Regions from separate parts of the Priestia sp. TRN 1309 genome, predicted to be linked through region 1. Evidence: riboswitches for the same ligand, from Rfam matches in the RefSeq annotation. Region 1 holds a riboswitch; each other region holds the start of a gene.
The links. Region 1 has a riboswitch for S-adenosylmethionine ahead of ACRPLQ_RS21415 (phosphoadenylyl-sulfate reductase). Riboswitches for the same ligand answer to the same signal wherever they lie in the genome.
Positions count from the first base shown of each region.

Region 2: another riboswitch for S-adenosylmethionine. It lies ahead of ACRPLQ_RS11665 (Na+/H+ antiporter NhaC family protein); the one in region 1 lies ahead of ACRPLQ_RS21415 (phosphoadenylyl-sulfate reductase).
Region 3: another riboswitch for S-adenosylmethionine. It lies ahead of ACRPLQ_RS19535 (trans-sulfuration enzyme family protein); the one in region 1 lies ahead of ACRPLQ_RS21415 (phosphoadenylyl-sulfate reductase).
Region 4: another riboswitch for S-adenosylmethionine. It lies ahead of ACRPLQ_RS13340 (hypothetical protein); the one in region 1 lies ahead of ACRPLQ_RS21415 (phosphoadenylyl-sulfate reductase).

Region 1 is NZ_JBOZGM010000005.1:366,185-371,697, reverse strand. Features, by position in the region: gene cysC (adenylyl-sulfate kinase) at 1-58, opposite strand, end outside; gene sat (sulfate adenylyltransferase) at 71-1,222, opposite strand; gene ACRPLQ_RS21420 (inorganic phosphate transporter) at 1,275-2,354, opposite strand; gene ACRPLQ_RS21415 (phosphoadenylyl-sulfate reductase) at 2,374-3,087, opposite strand; SAM riboswitch class I at 3,341-3,443, opposite strand; gene cdaS (sporulation-specific diadenylate cyclase CdaS) at 3,756-4,382, shown strand; gene ACRPLQ_RS21405 (VOC family protein) at 4,480-4,863, shown strand; gene ACRPLQ_RS21400 (potassium channel family protein) at 4,931-5,513, shown strand, end outside.
Region 2 is NZ_JBOZGM010000002.1:852,929-858,441, forward strand. Features, by position in the region: gene ACRPLQ_RS11650 (transcriptional regulator SplA domain-containing protein) at 12-260, opposite strand; gene ACRPLQ_RS11655 (LacI family DNA-binding transcriptional regulator) at 346-1,305, opposite strand; gene ACRPLQ_RS11660 (hypothetical protein) at 1,430-1,558, shown strand; gene ACRPLQ_RS11665 (Na+/H+ antiporter NhaC family protein) at 1,598-2,908, opposite strand; SAM riboswitch class I at 2,994-3,100, opposite strand; gene ACRPLQ_RS11670 (ABC transporter permease) at 3,202-3,969, opposite strand; gene ACRPLQ_RS11675 (ABC transporter ATP-binding protein) at 3,962-4,873, opposite strand; gene ACRPLQ_RS11680 (YtoQ family protein) at 5,044-5,484, shown strand.
Region 3 is NZ_JBOZGM010000004.1:648,788-654,300, reverse strand. Features, by position in the region: gene ACRPLQ_RS19545 (spore coat protein) at 1-250, shown strand, start outside; gene ACRPLQ_RS19540 (hypothetical protein) at 320-982, shown strand; SAM riboswitch class I at 1,149-1,266, shown strand; gene ACRPLQ_RS19535 (trans-sulfuration enzyme family protein) at 1,338-2,483, shown strand; gene ACRPLQ_RS19530 (trans-sulfuration enzyme family protein) at 2,467-3,648, shown strand; gene ACRPLQ_RS19525 (hypothetical protein) at 3,683-3,949, opposite strand; gene ACRPLQ_RS19520 (SIMPL domain-containing protein) at 4,012-4,671, opposite strand; gene putP (sodium/proline symporter PutP) at 4,772-5,513, opposite strand, start outside.
Region 4 is NZ_JBOZGM010000003.1:203,982-209,494, reverse strand. Features, by position in the region: gene ACRPLQ_RS13355 (methyl-accepting chemotaxis protein) at 1-631, shown strand, start outside; gene ACRPLQ_RS13350 (GNAT family N-acetyltransferase) at 838-1,344, shown strand; gene ACRPLQ_RS13345 (amidohydrolase) at 1,392-2,546, shown strand; SAM riboswitch class I at 2,610-2,711, shown strand; gene ACRPLQ_RS13340 (hypothetical protein) at 2,779-3,021, shown strand; gene ACRPLQ_RS13335 (M20/M25/M40 family metallo-hydrolase) at 3,488-5,101, shown strand; gene ACRPLQ_RS13330 (VOC family protein) at 5,120-5,513, opposite strand, start outside.

The DNA of each region.
Region 1 (5,513 bases):
GTCTTTCCTGTTTTGTAATTCCAGCATCATGCCACGTAATGTTTGTTGATTTACTCACTTCAACCGCTCCTTATTTTGAAGATACTTTTTGTTTTGCTAATCCCTTAATTAACACTTCAATTACTTCTTTACGGCTGAATGTGCTTGGTGGCACTTCTCCGTTACGAAGCATTTCACGTACCTTGGTACCAGATAGAATCATATGATCTTCCTTGCTGTGAGGGCATGTTTTCGTTGATGCCATCGCTTCACACTTCTTGCAGTAGAAGCTGTGTTCAAAAAATAAAGGTGTAATTCCTAATTCATCTGCCGTAAAGTTACTGAAGATTTTTTGTGCATCATATGTTCCGTAGTAGTCACCAACACCAGCGTGGTCACGGCCTACAATGAAATGCGTGCATCCAAAGTTTTTTCGAACCATTGCATGGAAAATAGCTTCTCTAGGTCCAGCATAGCGCATTGCAGCAGGGAAAACTGCCAAAGCTACACGATCGCTAGGATAATAGTTCTCTAAAAGTACTTCATAACTTTCCATACGGATATCTGCTGGGATATCATCTGACTTTGTTTCTCCTACAAGTGGATTTAAAAACAGGCCGTCTACAATTTCTAATGCTGTTTTTTGAATATACTCATGCGCACGGTGAACAGGGTTACGAGTTTGGAATCCAACAACCGTTTTCCAACCGCGCTCTTCAAATGCTGCTCTTGTTTCAGTTGGATCTAGGTAATACTTTTCAAAACGCGTTTTAGGTGTACGTTCTACAAGTACGATTGGACCTGCTACATATACATTTGGGCGTTCCATCATTTTCTTCACACCAGGGTGGGCCAGTTCTGCTGTGCGGTACACATTTTCCGCTTCTTTTTCTTTATTTGGCGTATATACTTCAGAAACTTCTAAAACACCATATGTCACACCGCTTTGAACTAGTTTTACTTTGTCGCCAATGTTTAATTCTTTAGCCTGCTCTTCTGTTACGGGAAGAGTAATAGGAATACTCCATACAGTTCCATCTGCTAGACGCATATTTTCAACAACTGATTGATAATCTTTTTCTCCTAAAAACCCCGTAATTGGGCTATAAGCACCAATTCCAATTAGTTCTAAATCGCTTAGAGCCATGTTGTCTACTTCAATTTCTTTTGTTAGTGACGTGTAGTCATATGTTGGTTGATATAAATTAATTAATTCTCCACCGTGTGCTTGAATTGTTGCCATTTTGTAAAATCCTCCTTAAGTAATTAACACAATATAATAAAAAGTACTTGAATCACGCAGTCATTTTTTCTTTTTCCGACTGCAGGCTTGCTCTTTTTCTTCTAGTCGTTCTAGCTAAGCTTAGAATACCTCCTGTAGCAATACATCCACTAGCTAGCACCACAAATGAATATAAGTCGCTTTCAAGTACTAATTTCACAAGAACATATGAGATTACGAGTGAAAATACAGGGGATACCACCCAAACCTTTAACATTTGAATGACCACTTCGCGCTGTTCTTTCGTAAATCCCGTTTTCGCTGCGCCTATTCCAATAATAGAAGACGTAGTGACCTGTGTAAGCGGTACTGGCAAACCAAACAGTGAAGCGACTGTAACAAGAGAAGCACCAGTACCCGAGATAATGCAGCCTTCTCCTACAGAATAGCGAGTAATTTTTTTTCCGCTTGTTTCAATAACTCGGCCTCCTAGTAAAAGAGCTCCGAGCGCCACCGCCAATCCTCCTGCTATGACACCCGTTGTAGCATCCATTAATCCAGCTCCTACTAGAGGACCGACAGCATTTGCCACATTGTTCATTCCAGCTGAGAAGGCTTCAAAGAATCCCGTTGCAATAACTAAAATCGTTAAAACTCTTTTCCACTTTCCCTCTGCTTCTTTTTTATGCGCTCTGCGCTTTATCACTTTCCCAATCAAAAAAGCAATAACAAATGAAACTAGCGGAACAATAATCCAAAAAGACATCACAATTAAAAGTTTTTCTACATACAGAGATTGATAAGCTACCCCTACTCCAACAACTGAGCCAACTGTTACTTCACTTGTTGATAGAGGGATACCAATCAAATTCGCGAAAAAGAGTGACAGCGTTGCAGCAGCCAGAATGATAATAACTAATTCTACTGACAGCAGTTTTTCAGGTATGATACCTGAACTGATGGTTTTTACCACCTCACCGCCTCCGGTAACAGCTCCGAGCACAATTCCTACAGCACAGATGAACAGGGCCACTCTTCGCTTTTTAATTGCACCGGAGCCGTATGAAACGCCCATAGCAGCTGCTGCACCGCTTGCCCCAATATTCATTGCAAAAAAAAGCGCAATGATAAAGGCAACATATAAAAGCATCATTTATTCAGCTCTTTCGTATTTAAGATTCGTGTAATCCGCACTCCACTTTTTGTGTACCTGCCCATCTTCCTGAACGTAAATCGTCTACATTATAGGCAGGTGCGGTACAGGGCTCACAGCCGATACTTGGGTAGCCTTGATCATGAAGTTTGTTGTATGGCAAATCATGCTTATACACATAACGCCAAATTTCTTTCCATGACCAATGAATTAACGGACAAACTTTCACCTTCTTGAATTTCTCATCTTTATTAAAATAATTCGTGTTGGCACGAGACTCAGACTGCTCGCGTCTTAAACCAGAAATCCACGCATCATAAGGAGCAAGGGATTCTCTTAGCGGAATGATTTTTCGAATTTGACAGCATAGGTTAGGCTGACTCTTCCAAAGCTCATCTCCATGTTTTTCAGCTTGTTCTGCAAGAGTTAAATCCGGCTTTTTCATATGAATACGTAAATCAGGGAAGCGTTCTTTAATTGCATCAATCACTTCATATGTTTCTTTAAAATGAACCCCTGTATCTAAAAAGACAATTTCAGCATCTTTTTTCACTTTTGAAATTAAATCAATTAACACGATTCCTTCGATCCCAAAGCTTGACGCATAAATAATTGAATCTCCGTAGGTATCATACGCCCACTGCAATGCTGAAAGGGCTCCTTTTGTTTCATCTTTACTGTCGAACTCTGGAAATGTATCGCTCCAGTTTTCGTACGTATATAAGTCTGCCATTTTCTCCACTCCAATTCTTAGTTATCCGCGTTATCCAATAAAAAAAGACGGTTTTACCCACTAGAATTGGATAAAACCGCCTCTAGTGTGTCTAGTCAGCGAAACTATTTAATTCTTACTTTGCTTCGGCGTGTTCAAAGGTTTGTTTTAAGTCGGGGTTTACAGTCATCGTTGTCCCTCCTCAAAATATCTCTTGCGCTATATCAAAATAAAAAGTCTTCCGTATTGAAAGACTGGGTAGGCAATAATTTTCACCTTATCTTTCAAAATGATACACACTTTGCTGGAATTAGCACCTTGCTAAGCAGGTTGCCGGGGTTCAGCGGGCCAGATCCCTCCACCACTCTTGATAAGCATTTTTTAAAAATTTTAGCATATTTAGAATATTTGTCAACATTAAAAATTATATATCCGATAAGAAAACTATACTTTAAATTCACAGAAATATCTATACTTTTATTTAAAACAACATATGTAAATTTAACCCAAATGTGAATATATCAGTTTATAAAACGCTTTCTTTTTTTTCGACTTTTTATGTTCTCTTGCTAAATAAAATACAAAATCTCTCTATAAAATTAATAACAGATTTATGAGCTTTACGGATAATTCACCCACATTAGCACACATTACAGATAACACTGACTGACAGATAGGAGCTATATAAGATGGAGAGACAACCCTTTCAATTAGACGATACAATTAAAAATAATGTGCGAACATATTTACAGCAGATTTCAACTGAAGCCTCTAATTTAATTAAACATTTAGACACGAGTGATCATTGTATTTTATGTGATTTTGAGGAGATGAGAAGGTTATTTCAAGATGTTCAAGCTACGGCCGCCTCTTATTACTTGCGCCATTACTTATCGCCTTATACATTTGAATACGCTGCTCTATCCCTAGCTATTCATAACCTCTCTGAGAAACGTCACGGCGCTTTAATTGTCATTGAACGGGAACAAAATGTTGATCCTCTTATTCAAAAAGGAATGCCTATTCAAGCTCCTGTCAGCGCTACGCTAGTTGAGACACTGTTCTATCCAGGGACACCCTTACATGACGGAGCCGTCCTAATTAGAAATAATCAGCTTATTTCAGCTGCTAATGTTTTACCTCTCTCGTCTATTATTTCAACGAACAAAAAGTTGGGAACACGTCACCGTGCAGCCATTGGAATGTCAGAAAAATCGGATGCATTAATTTTAGTTGTATCTGAAGAAACAGGCAAAATTTCGTTTGCGCTTGATGGAAGCCTCTACCCTATTCACTCCAGCAAAAATATGATTTAAGAGCCCTTTCCTGATAAGCAGCCCTATCTTGACTTATCTATCCTTTCTCTTTAATATATTTCATAGTTTTTACATACTATAGATACGGGTGATGCATATGGCAATTTTAAAATTTGAACATGTAGGCGTTCAAGTAAAGGATATAGAAGAATCTATTGAGTTCTATACACAAAAAGTGGGATTGGAGCTCATCGAAACACTACCACATACCGATCCGTCTTTGAAGCTAGCTTTTCTAGGTTTAGAAGGCAATGTAATCGTAGAGTTAATTCAAGGGTATAACTCAAGCTTACCTAGTGAAGGTAAAGTTCATCATTTTGCGCTGGCAGTAGATGGAATTGAAGAGGAGTTTGAGCGTTTAAAATCAGCAGGCGTTTCATTTGTGGAAGAAAACATTGTAACTTTGCCAAATGGAGCAAGATACTTATTTTTCTACGGTCCAGACAAAGAATGGATTGAATATTACGAAGTAAAAAGATAAAGATATCTTATACCTTCAGTGAAAAATGGTCATACTGTGGCTATGACTAATCACTGGAGGTTTTTTTATGATGGAATGGCTATTATTCCGACTTTTTCGTCGTTCTATTTTAGTGCGGCTTCTTTTTATTATCGGCTGCCTTGTTTTACTTTTCGGCATGCTTATACATTTCCTAGAGCCGCAAACGTTTGGGAATGTGTTTGAAGGAATTTGGTGGGTTATTATTACAATCTCTACTATAGGGTACGGTGATTTTGCTCCCACCACTACGATTGGAAGGTTAGCTGCAATTATTTTAGTCCTGGTTGGAACGGGATTTATTACTACTTATTTTGTCACGCTTTCTAAAATTGCTGTTTCCGCTGAGAGCGCTTATTTGGAAGGGAATTTAAAGTTTTATGGAAAAGATCACTTCATCGTTGTGGGGTGGAATGAGCGCGCCAAACTCGTGCTAGAGTCTTATCGCGACGCATTTCATAAAGAAGACATTGTTCTTATCGACGACTCTCTGACTAAAAACCCCATGATTTGTGATCGCGTTCATTTTATTAAAGGAAGTCCCTCTCACTATGAGGTATTAGAACTTGCCAATGCTCGGTGCGCAAAAAAAGTGCTGATTACTGCCGATCAGCATAAGACAGAAGAATATG
Region 2 (5,513 bases), on a different contig from region 1:
AGAGCCTTTCGTCAATCATATTGTTCATAATCAAATATCTTGTTATACATGTTCTCTGCTTCTTCATACGTTGAATACACAGCATCATCTTCAGCTAACAAATGATAAGACTCATGCAGAAACAGCGCTTTTTCACCTTTATTTTCAGGATGTTCAACAATTTCAGCTTGATTAATATTGGCAACGTTTGCCGTATGAGGATTTCGGTAAATAACAAATACTTGATCTCCTACTTGATATTCTTTTTTCTCCACGATCATCATCCTTTTCTTCTTTCTTTACTCGTATGATGTCCGCTTTTACTCATTTTATCCGATAAAAACACGTGGTGAGATCATCAAGAATTTATACGCTTTTACGCTCAATAAACCGAAAAGGAAGCTCAATTTTTTGAGGATCCTTGCTCCTGATTAGTTTAAAAAGCGTTTCGCCCATTTCTTTGAGAGGAAGTTCGATCGTTGTGATTTGTAAATAAGAAGAAAGCGGATGATTATCAAAACCAATAATAGCTAAATCGCCTGGAACTGATATACCCGCTTGTTCGCACTGAGCTTTTATACCAATAGCGACTTGATCGTTTGTTACTAAAAGCGCCTGAGGCCGATTTTTCATCTGCACCAATTTTTTCACCACTTTTTCACCATCTGTCACGTTCAAACAGCCTTGAAACACCCATTCCGGATGATAAGGCTCATTTATTCTTTCTACATATTCTTTGTATGCTTGCTGCCTCTGTTGACTATTTGTACCCGTCATTCTTCCAATACAGTAGCCAATATCCGTATATCCTTTTTCTTTTAAATACATGAGCGCTTTCTTAAAAGCTGCATAATGATCAACGTATACGGAGCGAATAGAACGATTTTGTACGTTTTCGCACACGGCTATCGGCCCGTACTGCTGATAATATTCAATCGTGCTCCAGCTGCTTGCTCTAGAACAAATAATCACTCCATCAACCTGCTTTGTTTTTAGCATATGAAGCGCTTCTTCTTCTTTTTTTACATCATAGTTCGTCTGACAAATAACAAGCTGATACTGCTTTTCTAACGCTTGAGAGGCCACTCCTTCTAAAAGCAGACTGAAATAAGGATGATTAATAAAAGGCAAGACGACGGCAATCATATTTGTTTTCCCTTTTGATAAGTGAACGGCATTAATGTTTTGTTCGTAATTAAGTTCTTGAATTACTTCTTCTACCAGACGGCGCTTTTCTTCTTTTACATACGGATGATGATTTAAAACCCGTGACACGGTCGAAACAGATACACCAGCTTTTTTTGCGATATCTCGGATATTTGTCATGTTTTCACCTTTTTCTCTTGCGCTGAAACGCGTTTCATACTTTATTCTCATTATAAAGTGAAACAGCAATAAGCTAAACCCGTTACAATCATGTTTTTATTCACTTATATAAGGAGGTCATATCATGGGTATTTTATTATTCATTTTATTATGCGGAATTGAAATCGGAGGAGCGGCTTATGCACTTAAACAAAATGAGACACTTTGGAAGGAGCTAGATGAAAAAAAGCCGACTGATTTTTTCAAACAGTAAAAAACCCTTAAAAAGAATGTTCTTTTTAAGGGTTTGATATTACGCAGCTTCTTTAGATGATTTTGATTTTTTATTTAAACGAGGAAAGCCAATTACAATCGCAATGATACCGCAAACCGCTGTTAACATTGGATAGAATGTAAATGGAATAATCTCAACCGGTGAAACTTTAGCAAATCCTGCTGCGAGAAGCATTTGTGCACCGTAAGGGATAAGCCCTTGAACGCTGCATGAAAACAAGTCGAGCAGACTGGCTGATTTACGATTATCAATTGAATACTTATCAGAGATTTCTTTCGCTAACGGACCTGCTGTAATAATTGAAATCGTGTTATTAGCCGTGGCTAAATTGGTTAAACTTACTAATCCAGCGATACTGAATTCTCCACCTTTTTTTGTTTGAATGCGTCGTGTTAATAAGTTCAATAAGAACTGAATACCGCCGTTATAGCGAATGAGCTCAACCATTCCGCCAATTAAAAGAGATAAAATAATTAATTCCGACATTCCGCCAATACCTTCTGTCACAGTTTTAGCAAGAGAAGAAAGCGTGTAGCTTCCGTCAGCTAATCCAATCACGCCGGCTAATACAATTCCTCCGGTTAAAATGCTTAATACGTTTGCACCAAATATGGCAGCAACGAGTACGCCGACATAAGGCAAGATTTTAAACCAGCTAAAATCTTTAATTTCTACTGATGACGTATTGCCTAGCGTCATTACAAGTAATAAAATCACTGTAACAATCGCTGCAGGAAGGACAATAAAAAAGTTTACTTTTAATTTATCTGACATATTTGTTTTTTGCGTACGAACTGCCGCAATGGTCGTATCAGAGATTACGGATAGATTATCTCCAAACATTGCACCACCAACAACAGCAGCAATTGCCAATGTAATGGATACATGCGCCTGCTCACTGATTCCTACAGCAATAGGCCCTAACGCAGCGATCGTTCCCATTGACGTTCCCATCGAAATTGAAATGAATGCGCCAATAACAAAGATTCCGACTACCACTAAGCTTTGCGGAAGCACAGACAGAGCTAAGTTTACCGTTGAATCAACAGCTCCCATGCCTTTAGCGACTTGAGAAAAAGCACCTGCCAAAATAAAAATAAGTACCATAATAATGATATCAGGATGCCCTGCTCCTTTAGCAAAGCGTTCCACTTTTACATTAAGTGAATCTTTGCGGTTCATAGCCAGCGCCACAATGGCTGCAATGATAATGGCTACTAATACAGGCAGCTTATAAAAATCTCCCGTTATAATTCCTGATCCGACAAACAGGACTAAAAAGACGCCCAGCGGTAACAGCGCCCAGCCGTTTCCTTTTTGTTGTTCCATTCTTAACACCTCTTGTTTACGTAATAAAAAAAGACCTCTTCTTATTGATAAGAAGAGGTCTCTTATTTGTATCATAAGATTACCCTTCTCATCTTCCAAACGAAACATCGTCTGCTGGATTTGGCACCGCACTGCGTACAGCCAGTTGCCGAGACATCGTAGGGCCAGTCCCTCCGTCTCTCTTGATAAGAAGTTTGTAGTTGTTTTAAAAATAGTCTTTCACTACTGTAATCTCTTTTTATTTAATTGTCAAATGCTATTTTAGAAAAATATATAGTGTGAAAATTCTCACATCAATTAGCTACGTCACGTTTTAAAAACGCCACCCATGCTACGCCCATAAAGAAGACAAAGTGTGCAACTAAGATGAAGATTGAAAATGGAATTGTCATTCCGTCAAACATCGTCTTCATTCCGTCCATATACTGCACAAAGTTTGTGTTGGCGAACAGTAAAAATTTCCCCCACCATAGACCAAACTGTGATACTATCCCAGTTACTGCTTTCGCCCCAATACTTACGACAATAGCTAGACTTGAAGCAAGCGCGCTGTTTCTAAATAAAGACGACAGCATGAATGCGAACGTCATCATCATAAACGTTTCCATATACGCGCTGTCATACGTAAGCGTAATGTTTTTAAGCAGCTGCGCATCTCCTTCTAGACTGGCAAATCCAAAGAACAATGCTCCCCATACAAACGAAAAAAGCAAATAGCTCAGCAAGTAATACAAGCTAATTAAAACGAGCGTTATGTACTTGGACGTTAAAATCGTTGAACGTCTAGCAGGGCGAATTAAAAGAAGCTTAATGGTACCCGCTTCAAACTCTTTTGCAACCATTGATCCTCCAACAGCAAGCGCGAAAAATTGAACGAGGATCAGCATGCCTGCACTAAATGACAGGAAATTCAATATGTTGTCTTCCGTTCCTGCGCTGTTTGCTACTTTCTTCATTAAAAGAGCCATACAAAGAGTTAAGATGCCGATTGTAATAAACGTGACTTTTGTACTTCTTTTGTAAAACCATTTCATATGTTCATTTTGAATTAACTTAAGCATGGTGCTCTCCCTCCGTAACGGACATAAACGAATCTTCAAGCGTCTCATAAACAGGAGTGATTCGGTAGACTAAAATATCGCTGTCCACTAATTTTCTATTCACAGCTGGAATTTGTTCTTTCATAATCACTACATCAATACTATCGGATTTTATTGTTACTTGGAATTCTTGAGATAAAAGATCCGCTGCTTGTTGCACGTCAGATACTTCAAATTCTACATACATCCCTTGATCTCGACGATTTGGAGATAGATCTTGAACAGCTTTTAACTCGCCGTTTTGAATAATACCAACGCGGTCACATAATGCTTCCACTTCTTTTAATAAGTGGCTCGCGATTAAAATTGAAATGCCTTCTTCCCTGCAGAGGGTTTGTAAATATGTACGAAATTCTCTCATTCCCGCTGGGTCTAGACCATTTGTTGGTTCGTCTAGTAAAAGCAATGCAGGCTTATGTAAAATAGCTTGAGCTACTCCTAAACGCTGTCTCATCCCAAGGGAATACGTCTTCACTTTTGCATGAATGCTGTTTTCAAGCTTTACTAGCGCAATCACTTCATCCAAGCGTTCTGCCGTGATCCCTTCATGCATATTCGCAAAGTGTTTTAAATTTTGATAGCCCGTCAGATAATCATAAAACTCAGGGTTTTCAATAATCGCTCCAATTGATTTCATAGCTGATGTAAACTGTTCTTTTAAAGGAAACCCATTGACGGTAATTGTTCCCTTTGTTTCTTTAATGAGTCCTACGACGGTACGAATGAGCGTTGTTTTTCCAGATCCGTTTGGACCAAGCAATCCGAAAATCTCACCGCGCTCAACCGATAAGGATACATCATGCAAAATGGTTTTCTTCCCAATTACTTTACTGACATGATCTACTTGTAGCACTGTTTCTGTCATCATGTACATCCTTTCTTTAATTAGCAATACGCCTTCTATTGTTTCTCTTTTTTAACTATTTGTCTACTATAACCTTATTTTTGGAAAAGTAGCCCATTCAAATCATTCGTATTATCCGCTTACATTTGATAAAATAAAACAAATCTTAGTTAGAGGAGGACTTCTACATAATGAACTTAACCGTATACCTTGCCGGGCAAATTCATGATAACTGGCGAGACGAAATTAAAAACCAAGCAGAACAATTAAACCTTCCCCTTACCTTTGTCGGTCCCATGACAGACCATGACCGCTCCGACAACATTGGAGAAGAAATTTTAGGAAAACAGCCTAATGCTGTCTTAAAAGATGAAGCTGCTTCTCAAATTAATAATTTACGCACACAGGTGCTCCTTAAAAAATCTGATGTGGTCATTGCTTTATTTGGTGAAAAATACAAGCAGTGGAACAGCGCAATGGATGCGGCGACAGCCATCGCATTAGATAAACCGCTAATTTTGGTTCGCCCTGAAAAACTGCACCACCCGCTTAAAGAACTGTCAAACAAAGCGCAAGTTGTAGTCGAAACGCCAGAACAAGCTCTTCAAGCATTAGCTTATATTTTTGAATAACAACAAATAAGAGCTGTCGAAAACCGGCA
Region 3 (5,513 bases), on a different contig from region 1:
CAATCAAAACAATGAAGAAACAGAAGAAAATGGAGAGACTGAAGCTGCAAAGTCTACAGAAGAACGTACAGGAAGCCGTACGGGAGGACGTACGGGAAGTCGCACAGGTGGACGTACAGGAAGCCGCACGGGAGGACGCACAGACGATCGCTCTCGAGGACGCCGCACGGGAGGACGCCGTACGAGTTCACGCTCTTCAGCACCGGCCGAGAAAGTTATCAAAACGAAAAATTATCGTTGGAAAGCATGATGAAATGGAACATAAAAGGTGCTTATAAAGCACCTTTTCTATCATATAGGAAAAAGGAGGAGAATGAGTATGAGTATGAATCATTATATCGATAAAATTGTGGAGTTAGATATTTCAGGTAAAACGACATTTGTTGGCAGACTTATTGATCTTGGATTAGATATTATGGTTTTGTATAATGGACATGATTATTTGTATATTCCTCTTTTACACATGCATCGTTTGCGGGAAGTATCGGAAGAAGACTATACGGTTTTGCGTGAAATAGAAGAGAACTTAATAGAAGAAAGTCAGCGGATTTCTTATCGTAATATTTTACAGCAGGCAAAAGGGAAATTTATTGAAATTTATGTAACAGGAGGAAAATCATTGCATGGCTATATTACAAGCGTGCTGAATGATTATCTTGTGTTTTATTCTCCAGTGTATAAAAATGTCTTTGTTTCTCTACATCATTTGAAATGGCTTACCCCTTATAGTAATGAGTTAACTCCTTATTCTTTAAGTGACAAAGAGCTCCCAGTAAGGCCTGCCTCTGCACCTTTTGTCAGAAACTTTGAAGAGCAGCTTAAAAAATATGAAAATCAACTGGTCGTATTAGATTTAGGGGATCAATCAGAAAAAATTGGCGTACTTAAAGAAGTTTCTAATAATATTGTTGAACTAATTACGGCAAATGGAGAAAGTATGTATTGGAAGTTAGCTCACGTAAAATCTGTGCACTTGCCTTAGAAAAAGAGACCTCGGTGTCGTCTCTTTTTTTATGTACTTATCAGGACAAGTATATTGAATAAACAAATGAGATGATTTAAATTTTTTAGAAAATTATGTTGACAATAAAGAAAATCTTTATTAAAGTTAGTAACAACAAACGTTAACCACCAACAATTATATAGAACTCTTATCAAGAGTGGCGGAGGGACTGGCCCTGCGATGCCCGGCAACCATCAAATGAAACATTCATTTGAACGGTGCTAATTCCTGTGGAACATCAGTATTGTTCTAACAGATGAGAGAAATCGTGTATAAACGAACACTCTTCCATCTGTGAAGAGTGTTTTTTATTTTGAGTTAAGGAGAGAAATAGATGAAAATTGAAACTTTATTAGTTCGTTCAGGAGTAGGTCGTGACCCTTCAACAGGTTCTATTACAACACCCATTTACCAAGCATCAACATTTGCTCATCCTGCTTTAGGGCAAAGTACAGGATTTGACTATGCACGTACGGCAAATCCTACTCGTACGGCATTGGAAGAAGCAATTGCTGCTTTAGAAAAAGGCGAAGTAGGAGTAGCATTCGCTTCAGGAATGGCGGGTGTAATGTCAGTTTTAGCGCTATTTAAAAACGGAGATCATTTAATTGTATCAGAGGATTTATACGGAGGAACGTACCGAGTACTAAATGAAATCTTTTCAGAGCAAGGAATTACTGTTTCGTACGTCAACACAGCCCATCTCGAGCAAGTAAAAGATGCGCTTCGTCCCAACACGAAAGCTTTATTCATTGAAACACCTACAAATCCAATGATGCACGTGACTGATTTGCCAGAAGCAATTGCGTTAGCTAAACAGCATGATTTGCTTACTATCATTGACAATACATTCATGTCCCCTTACTATCAGCGTCCTTTAGAGCTTGGAGCAGATATTGTGATACATAGTGCAAGCAAATACATTGGGGGTCATAATGATGTAGTTGCTGGTCTTGTAGTCGCTCGATGTAGTAGCTTAGGAGAAAAAATTCGTTTTTATCAAAATGCAGCTGGGGCAATCTTAGGTCCACAAGATAGCTGGCTGTTATTGCGCGGTATTAAGACGCTAGCGCTTCGTATGGAAAAACATAACGAAAACGCACTGAAAATTGCAAATTGGCTTACTGCTCATGATCTCGTGGAAAAAGTGTATTACCCTGGTCTTGAAACACATCCGGGCTATGAAATCATGAAGAAACAAGCAACTGGATTTGGAGGCATGATTTCTTTTGCTGTCTCACACCCTGACATCGTGTCAGTACTTTTAGAAAATGTTAAAGTTATTACATTTGCAGAAAGCTTAGGAGGCGTGGAAAGTTTAATGACATTCCCAGCTCGTCAAACACACGCTGACATTCCGGAGGAAATTCGAAATCGTGTCGGAGTAACAAACTGTTTACTTCGATTATCAGTTGGAATTGAGCACGCAGATGATTTAATTAAAGATTTGAAGGAGGCATTTGATGCATACCAACAATAATAAACATAGATTTGGTACGAACTTAATTCATGCAAATACAGGAATTGACGGTCATTTTGGAGCGGTTAACGTACCTATTTATCAAGTATCTACATTTAACCAAGAAGATGAGACGAACAACGGCCGCTATGACTATTCTCGTTCAGGAAACCCAACGCGTGAGGCTTTAGAAAACACTATTGCTCAGCTAGAAAATGGATACGCTGGTTTTGCTTTTTCATCAGGTATGGCTGCTATTTCATCGGTGTTATCTATTTTTGAATCAGGGGATGAAATTTTAGTTTCACACGATACGTACGGCGGGACATATCGTGTATTAACACGATTATTTTCAAAGTTTGGTATCAAAACAACTTTTGTTGATACAACGAAGGTTGAGAAAGTAGAAGAAGCTATCACAAAAGATACGAAGGCTATTTATATCGAAAGCCCTTCAAATCCATTTTTACAGGTAACGGATATTAAAGCAGTAGCAAGTTTGGCGAAGGAGCACAATCTCCTTACAATTGTGGATAACACGTTTTTAACACCTTATCTACAGCAGCCGATTGACCTTGGTGTAAATATTGTCATTCATAGTGCTACAAAATATATCAGCGGTCACAGTGACGTCATTGGCGGTCTAGTTGTGGTAAGCGATGAAAAGCTAGCGGAAGAAGTAAAGTTTGTACAAAATGCTTTTGGTGCTATCTTAGGACCACAGGATTGTTTTTTACTACTTCGAGGCATTAAGACATTAAAAGTTCGTTTAGATCAGCAGTTAAAAACAGCGCTGCAGTTTGCAAAGTGGCTTGAAGAACAATCTCTAGTGAGCCGTGTATACTACCCGGGCTTAAAAAGTCATCCGGACCACAAACTCATTTCAGAACAAGCAAATGGATACGGAGCTATGATTTCTTTCCAAGTGCAGGATGAAAAAGTAGCACGACATATTTTACAAGGAGTCAAATTAGCTTCAATTGGCGTTAGTCTAGGTGCAGTTGAATCCATTCTCACGCATCCTGCAACAATGTCTCATGCAAGTATCCCAAAAGAAGTACGTGAAGAAAAAGGGATTACTGATTCACTTCTTCGCCTTTCAGTAGGGTTAGAGGAATTCGAGGATTTGAAGCAAGACTTTAACGCTGTTTTTCAAAGCTTAGAAGAAAAAGCGTTAATTAAATAAAAAAAGGACTTCCATTAAGGAAGTCCTTTTTTTGTTATATACAGCTATCTAAAAGGTTTGTGTATAGGGACGTAAGCGCAACTTTTTCATCAGAGGAAAGACTGCTGTTTAGAATTCTTTTTATGCCAAGATGATATTTTACATACGGTGTTTGCCGAACGCGTGGATGAGTCATTTCATCTTTTAAATCTTTCAGAATGGCTTCGTGAAGCTGATCTTCACTTGTCAGGGCTTGTTTAGAAGCGAAAGAACGGTTCAACCATAGGGTCTGATAAGCTGCTAGTAAATGTTCAGAAGTCATTGTGCAAAGAGCTCCTTTAGATTAGTTTCTTCATTATAATAATCTATAGTTTATCATAAGTATTAATACGTGTACGTAACTTTTACAGAAGCGGATACAGTCAAGGACTGAGCTTGGATAGGGGGAGAGGCTGCTAATAACTTAGGCGAGGAGCCAGATGACTGATAGACGGGGCCTTCTTCGATTAAAATGGGGATTTGGTTAATAGGGAGCTGCAGCGTGTTGGCAATGGTAAAGGCCTTTTCTTTAGCGTTAAGCAAAGCTTTACTTATCGCTTCTTGTTCATATTTATCATCATTTGTAACGTGAAATTGAAGATCTTGCGCTACGTTGGCTCCGCTTGAAAACGTAGCGTTATAAACATCGCCAGCTTGTTTTACATCTTGTACTCTTACTCTAAACAAATGCTGTACTTCGTATCCTGTAAGAGTCGATTTTCCATCGCTGTAATCATATTTAGGATTTATAGTGAATGAAGCTGTTTCAATTTGCTGGTCGTTGATTCCAAGTTTTTTTATCTCTTGCAGCAGAGTATTTGAAACAGCTGAATTTTCTTTTAAGGCTTCTTGAACGTCTCGGTTTTCCGTGCGCGTTCCAATCGTCATGGAAATTTCATTTGGAATGGCTGAAGCAGTTCCTTCACCAGTTACTTTAATTTCTCTATTTTGTGTATCTGCGCGCAGTGGCTGTGTAGGTTCGTAAGGGAAATAAGAATGTTGCATGTAAAAACCCTCCTTAATCCGTCTTTAGTACATATATATGACTGCAGGGCTTGCATTAAAAGCAAAAAGTACACAAGTCGTAACTTGTGTACTTTTTTTACTATTTTGTATGCTGTTCTAATACGCTTTCCATGTTTCTAAATTGATCTTCTACAGCTTCTGAAGGCTTTTTTGTTAACAGACTTACTACAATAACAGCCAGCAAGCTTAAGAAAAATCCAGGAATCATTTCGTAAAGGGCATCTTTCAATGGAGTATTTACCCAAATTAATACTGTAGCTGCACCTACAATCATTCCTGCAAGGGCTCCCCATCTAGTCATACGCTTCCAGTAAAGACTTAGTAAAATGGCCGGGCCAAATGCAGAACCAAATCCAGCCCATGCGTATCCGACAAGTCCTAAAATCGTATCACTAGGCTTTAAAGAAAGCAAAATACCAATAATTGCAACACCTAAAACCGCAGCTCTTCCGACTGTTACAAGCTCTTTGTCAGAGGCTTTACGTCGGAAAAATGTTTTATAAAAATCTTCTGTAACAGAGCTTGCCGTTACAAGCAGCTGAGAAGAAATAGTACTCATAATCGCTGCCAATAAAGCTGCATATAAAAATCCAGTAATTAATGGATTAAATAAAACATCAGCAAATTTAATAAAGATTGTTTCAGGATCCCCAAGTTTCATCCCAGTTTGATCCACATAAGCAATTCCAACAAGACCCGTTAACATAGCGCCAATGATTGATAGGATCATCCAGCTCATACCGATACGACGGGCAGGCTTTAATTCTTTAATAGAAGAGATCGCCATAAAGCGAACGATAATATGAGGTTGACCAAAATAG
Region 4 (5,513 bases), on a different contig from region 1:
TGTTGTGGTGAAAGATGTGACGAATCAAATGAATAAAATCTATGAAACCGTTAAGATATCGACCAGTGAAGTAAAGGGACTCGAAGATCGTTCCGCAGAGATTGGCCGCATTATTAATACGATTACAAGAATTGCTGAACAAACAAATCTTCTTGCACTTAATGCTGCTATTGAAGCTGCAAGGGCTGGAGAACATGGAAGAGGTTTTGCTGTAGTGGCAGGGGAAGTACGTAAGCTAGCGGAAGAATCTAAAACGTCCGCTATACAAATCAGTCATTTGTTAAAAGAAATTGAAGTACAGGCAAAGCGGGCTTATCGAAACATGGAAGTGAATACGGAAGAAGTCACGCTTGGTATTGCCACTGTCGAAGATGTAACGCAACAGTTTTCCACAATTATGGAAGATGTCTTTGCCGCTCAAGAACAAATGAACAAAATGACAAAGGCAACAGGAGAGATTGATGGGTATTCGTTTAAGGTAATGGAGTCTGTCATGGCCCTTTCGGAGGTTGCTAAACAAGCAGCTGCTTACGCTGAAGAAGTAGCTGCGGCTTCACAAGAGGAGTTAGCATCTATAGAAGAACTTGTGATGTTGGCAGCTAATTTAAAAGCTACGGTAAGTGAGTCCTGAAGTCTATCTTGATATGTACGTAATACGCGCAGTTTTCTGCGTGTATTTGTTTTATTTATATCTTTTATAGAAAACGATAAATAGAATTGACACGTTATCAAAGCAGTTGTATAGTGAGTACGCAAGGCGGCAGTCTGCCTTTTTTAATTCTTAGTAAACTTATAAGTTAAATAAAATATTTAAGTACTATATAAGGAGACAAAGAGATGAAAAATGAATTCCGTTTGGCAACAAATGACGACGCGGATAACTTATTGAACTTAACTCTACAAGCATATAAGCCTATTCGAGAGCTAGGCATTCCTTTCTTAGCAGCTACTGCTGATCTTGCCCTCGTTAAGAAAAATATTTCTCAAAACCTTTGCTATGTATACGAAGAAGATAAAAGAATCGCTGCCACTATATCTATACGAATGCCTTGGGGAGAACATCCAGGTCCGTTTGCTGTTCCGCATTTTTGGTGGTTTGCAGTGGACCCGTCGTTTGCCAGGAAAGGCGTTGGATCTAAGCTGCTTCATCTAGTAGAGGAAGAGGTAATAAAAAATACGTTTAAATCGCCAGGTGTGTCTTTAGGAACAGCAAAAGAACATCCTTGGTTAGTTGAGATGTATGAACGAAAAGGATATGTTCAAGCTAAAGAAAAGCACCTTGCAGAAAGCTATACGACCGTATTTCTTTATAAAAAATTCAATGAGGTACACTCTTTGTCGTAAAAGATAGAGAAGTGGTCTAAATTAAGAAATGTGAAAGAGTGATAAATATGACAGATCAATTACTACTAAATACGCTAATAGACATACGCCGTGAGCTGCACCGGTTTCCAGAGCTTTCAATGAAAGAATATGAAACAACTAAACGTATTAAAAAGTGGTTAAAGCACTACGATATTTCTATAGCGGATGCATTCCATTTAGACGTGGGAGCAGTAGCGGAAATTGTGGGAGGAAAGCCGGGACCTACTATCGCTATTCGAGCTGATATTGATGCGCTGCCAATTGAAGAAAAAACCAATCTGCCATTTGCTTCTGAAGTGAACGGTGTTATGCACGCATGCGGCCATGATTTTCATACGGCTTCTATAATCGGAGCAGCCATTCTTCTCAAAGAGCGTCAGCAGGAGCTTTGCGGTACGGTTCGATTTATCTTTCAACCGGCCGAAGAAACGGCTTCTGGGGCAAAAATGCTCGTTGAAAAAGGTGTGCTCGAAGGAGTAGAAGCGATATTTGGGATGCATAACAAACCGAATCTTCCTGTAGGAACCATTGGTGTCAAATCGGGACCTTTAATGGCAAGCGTTGATCGTTTTGAAATTGACGTCAAAGGAGTAGGCGGTCACGCAGGTATTCCAGAAAAAACAGTAGATCCGATTGCTGTTGCTGGTCAAATTGTTACTAGTTTACAAACCATTGTCAGCCGTAATCTCAGCCCATTTCAAAATGTTGTTGTCAGCATAACTCAAATCCACGGAGGGAGCTCGTGGAACGTCATTCCTGACAAAGTAACGCTTGAAGGAACGGTGCGTACCTTTCAAGAAGAAGCGAGAGAAAAAATACCGGCTCTTATGAAACGATCTGCTGAAGGGATTGGAGCAGCTTTCGGGGCTTCAGTAGACGTTAAATGGTATCCGTATCTTCCTGTAGTAAACAATGATGATACGCTGGAAAAATTGGTTATTAACGCTGCAGAGAATCTTAGTTATCAAGTCGTAGAAGCTGAACAATCGCCTGGAGGAGAAGATTTTGCCGTATATCAGCAGCGTGTACCAGGATTTTTTGTATGGATGGGTACGGCTGGAGAATATGAATGGCACCATCCTTCTTTTTCATTAAATGAAGAGGCATTACTTGTAGCAGCTTCTTATTTTGCTAATCTAAGCTTTGACTTTTTGAATTCATTCCATTACCAAAAAAATTAAAATATTTTTATTTTTCTATTTACGCGGATGGAATTGTTTGATAAAATAAATTTTAAATTAAAAAAGTTATCACGAGTGGACGAGAGATCTGGCTCTTTGACTCCACAGCAACCTACGAATGTAAGGTGCTCCTACCAGCAAAGCATGTGCTTTGGGTGATAAAACGGGTGAAAAACTCATTTTGCATCAAAGCAAAATGAGTTTTTTTATTTTTCTAAAAGGAGAGGGTTTTATGAGTCATACAGCAGTTGCAGCACATACAGGAGAGAAAGCATTAAAGGAAGCCGTAAAATTATTAGGAAAGCATTATCAAGTAGCTTATCGTGAATTAGAAACATTTTATGAAATTGTGGTCGAAAACCATGTTCGTACATATGCTGTAGGCATAGATATTAAAGATGTACAAAAAGCAAATGAACTAGAAATTTATTCATCATGCTGTTCCAAGCTTGAGCGAGTAGGCTGTCTTTTATAGAAGTCTGCTCGCGCCTCTATTTTTAAAGTGTTTTTAAATAGAAAGCATGTTTTTTGACAATTGAAGAATCTGGTGGGTATAATCATTACTCACTAGGTTTCAAAATTAATCATAAATTGTCGAAATTTTTACACAAATTAAAGGTTACATTCGAAATGAATTGTGGTATGTTATAAAACAAGAATATTTTATGAAAGGAGCATTGAAATGGAAATGTCTCTTGAACATGGAAACGATGCAGGAAGCGAACAGCTTATTGATCGTATCCTAGACTTTTTAGAAGATGACGAAAAGTAAAAAAAAGAGTGTGCGGTGCTAGCCCTAGCCGCGCACTCTTTTTTTATCATGTGCGTCAAGGAAGCGCATACTATGATACATAGGGATAGAATGAAAGGGTCTCTGTCAAAGGGATTGACGAATCGTTTTGTTTGATGGAAAATTTAGAAAAAGGAAAGAGATGAAGGGTATGTCGAACAAAACATCTTTGTATCAAACAAAAGAACAGTTAAAGAAGCTTGTAAGCGAATTGGTTTCTATACCTAGCGTGACAGGAACGATGGCAGAAGTGGAAATGGCTGAATCGATAGCGTCGTATTTATTGAAGCTGCCTTACTTTCAAAAAAACGAGCAAGTTGAGCTTCATTCAACAGGAGACGGGCGATCGATTGTCACAGCTTTTGTTGAAGGGAAAAATACGAATAAAACAGTTGTATTAGTCAGTCATTACGACGTAGTGGATGTACAAGATTATGGACAGTGGAAAAAGGATGCTTTTCACGCTGATACGTTAACGAGTACTTTTTATAATGATATGGAACAAGTTCCGGCGCACGTACAAAAAGATATGATAAAAGGAGACTGGCTTTTTGGCCGAGGAACGATGGACATGAAAGCAGGTATTGCTCTGCATATCAGTATGATTGAACGAGCATGCAACGGAGAGTTTGACGGAAACATCCTGCTTCTGTCGGTACCGGATGAAGAAGTAAATTCGCTCGGAATGAGAAAAGCAGTGCCTGTTCTTTTAGAACTTGCGTGCAAACATCAGCTGGATTTTTCTCTCATGCTAAATGCAGAACCAGTGTTCAGCCGCTATCCTGGTGATCAAACGAACTATGTGTACTCAGGATCGATTGGCAAGATCATGCCAAGCTTTTTGTGTTATGGAAAAGAAACTCATGTAGGGGAACCGCTAGCTGGTTTGAATGCTAATTTACTAGCTTCTTATTTAACAAAAGAAATAGAACTAAACGTTGATTTTTGCGAAAAAGTAAGAGATGAAACGAGTCCACCTCCTACTGTGCTGATACAAAAAGATTTAAAAGAAGAGTATTCCGTTCAAGTTCCGCACTCTGCCGTTGTATTATTTAATTTATTTATGTTAAACCGCTCTCTTAAAGAAGTAACAGATCTGCTGTTGAAATCGGCTGACAAAGCGGCTTTGAATGTAAAAAAACATTATAATAAAGCTGCTCGGCAGTACGCTGTGGGAATGGAGGGTTCATCCCTTGACGTGAACGTATGGACGTATGAAGAACTTTATACTCATGCAGTCAAACAGCACGGTAAAAAATATGTGCAAGAAATGGAAGCGGCACTTTTGGCACAAGAAGATGATGACAGAAATAAAACCATTAAATTAGTAAACTCTTTAGCTGGTTTATGTAAAGAAGCAGCTCCGATGATAGTCTTATTTTTTACGCCGCCTTTTTACCCGGCCGTTTGTTCACATGATGATCTCTTTGTACAAAAGATTTTGTCAAACGTACAGGCAGCTGCCAAAGAGCAATTCCAAGTGGAGCTAGTTGAACAAAGTTATTTTGGTGGAATTTCGGATTTAAGCTATGCCAGCCTGCAGCACCCGCTTCATACATTTAACACGTTAGTAGCCAATATGCCTCTATGGAATAAAGGATATCATATCCCGCTAGAAGAGCTAGAGGAGCTGAAGATGCCGGTGCTGAACATTGGACCGCTGGGAAGAGATGCGCATCAATGGACCGAAAGATTAGACGTTCAGTATTCCTTTGAGATTTTGCCTCACTTCATTTATCAAGCTATAAAAGAAGCACAGAAATAAACATCCGCCCGCGGATGTTTATTTGTTGAATTTAAAAGAAGCTCCTTGTACGGTAATTTGTTGCGGTGTTAGAGCGTGATCCAATTCAACCAAAAATGGACGCTCTCCAACTTTTTTTAATGTATCGTGGACAACACCTTGTGTTCCGCTGCAAAAAATAAGGTTTCCTTTATTGACATATAGTTTTTGACAACGTGCATCAAGTAAAGAGTCTTTGTAGCTTTCGCCAGCCTGAACGTCCAGCAGTTTTGTCCATTTGCTGATGGATTCTTCAAGGTTATGTACAGCACAGTAAATGTTTTTTAGCTGCAGCTGACCGGCTTGATGGGAAGAAAGAGCAGCTAGCTTTGGCTTGCGTTTTTCTTCTGGTTCACCCCACTCAATAAAGAAAGGAAAAGGGAGGACATCATGG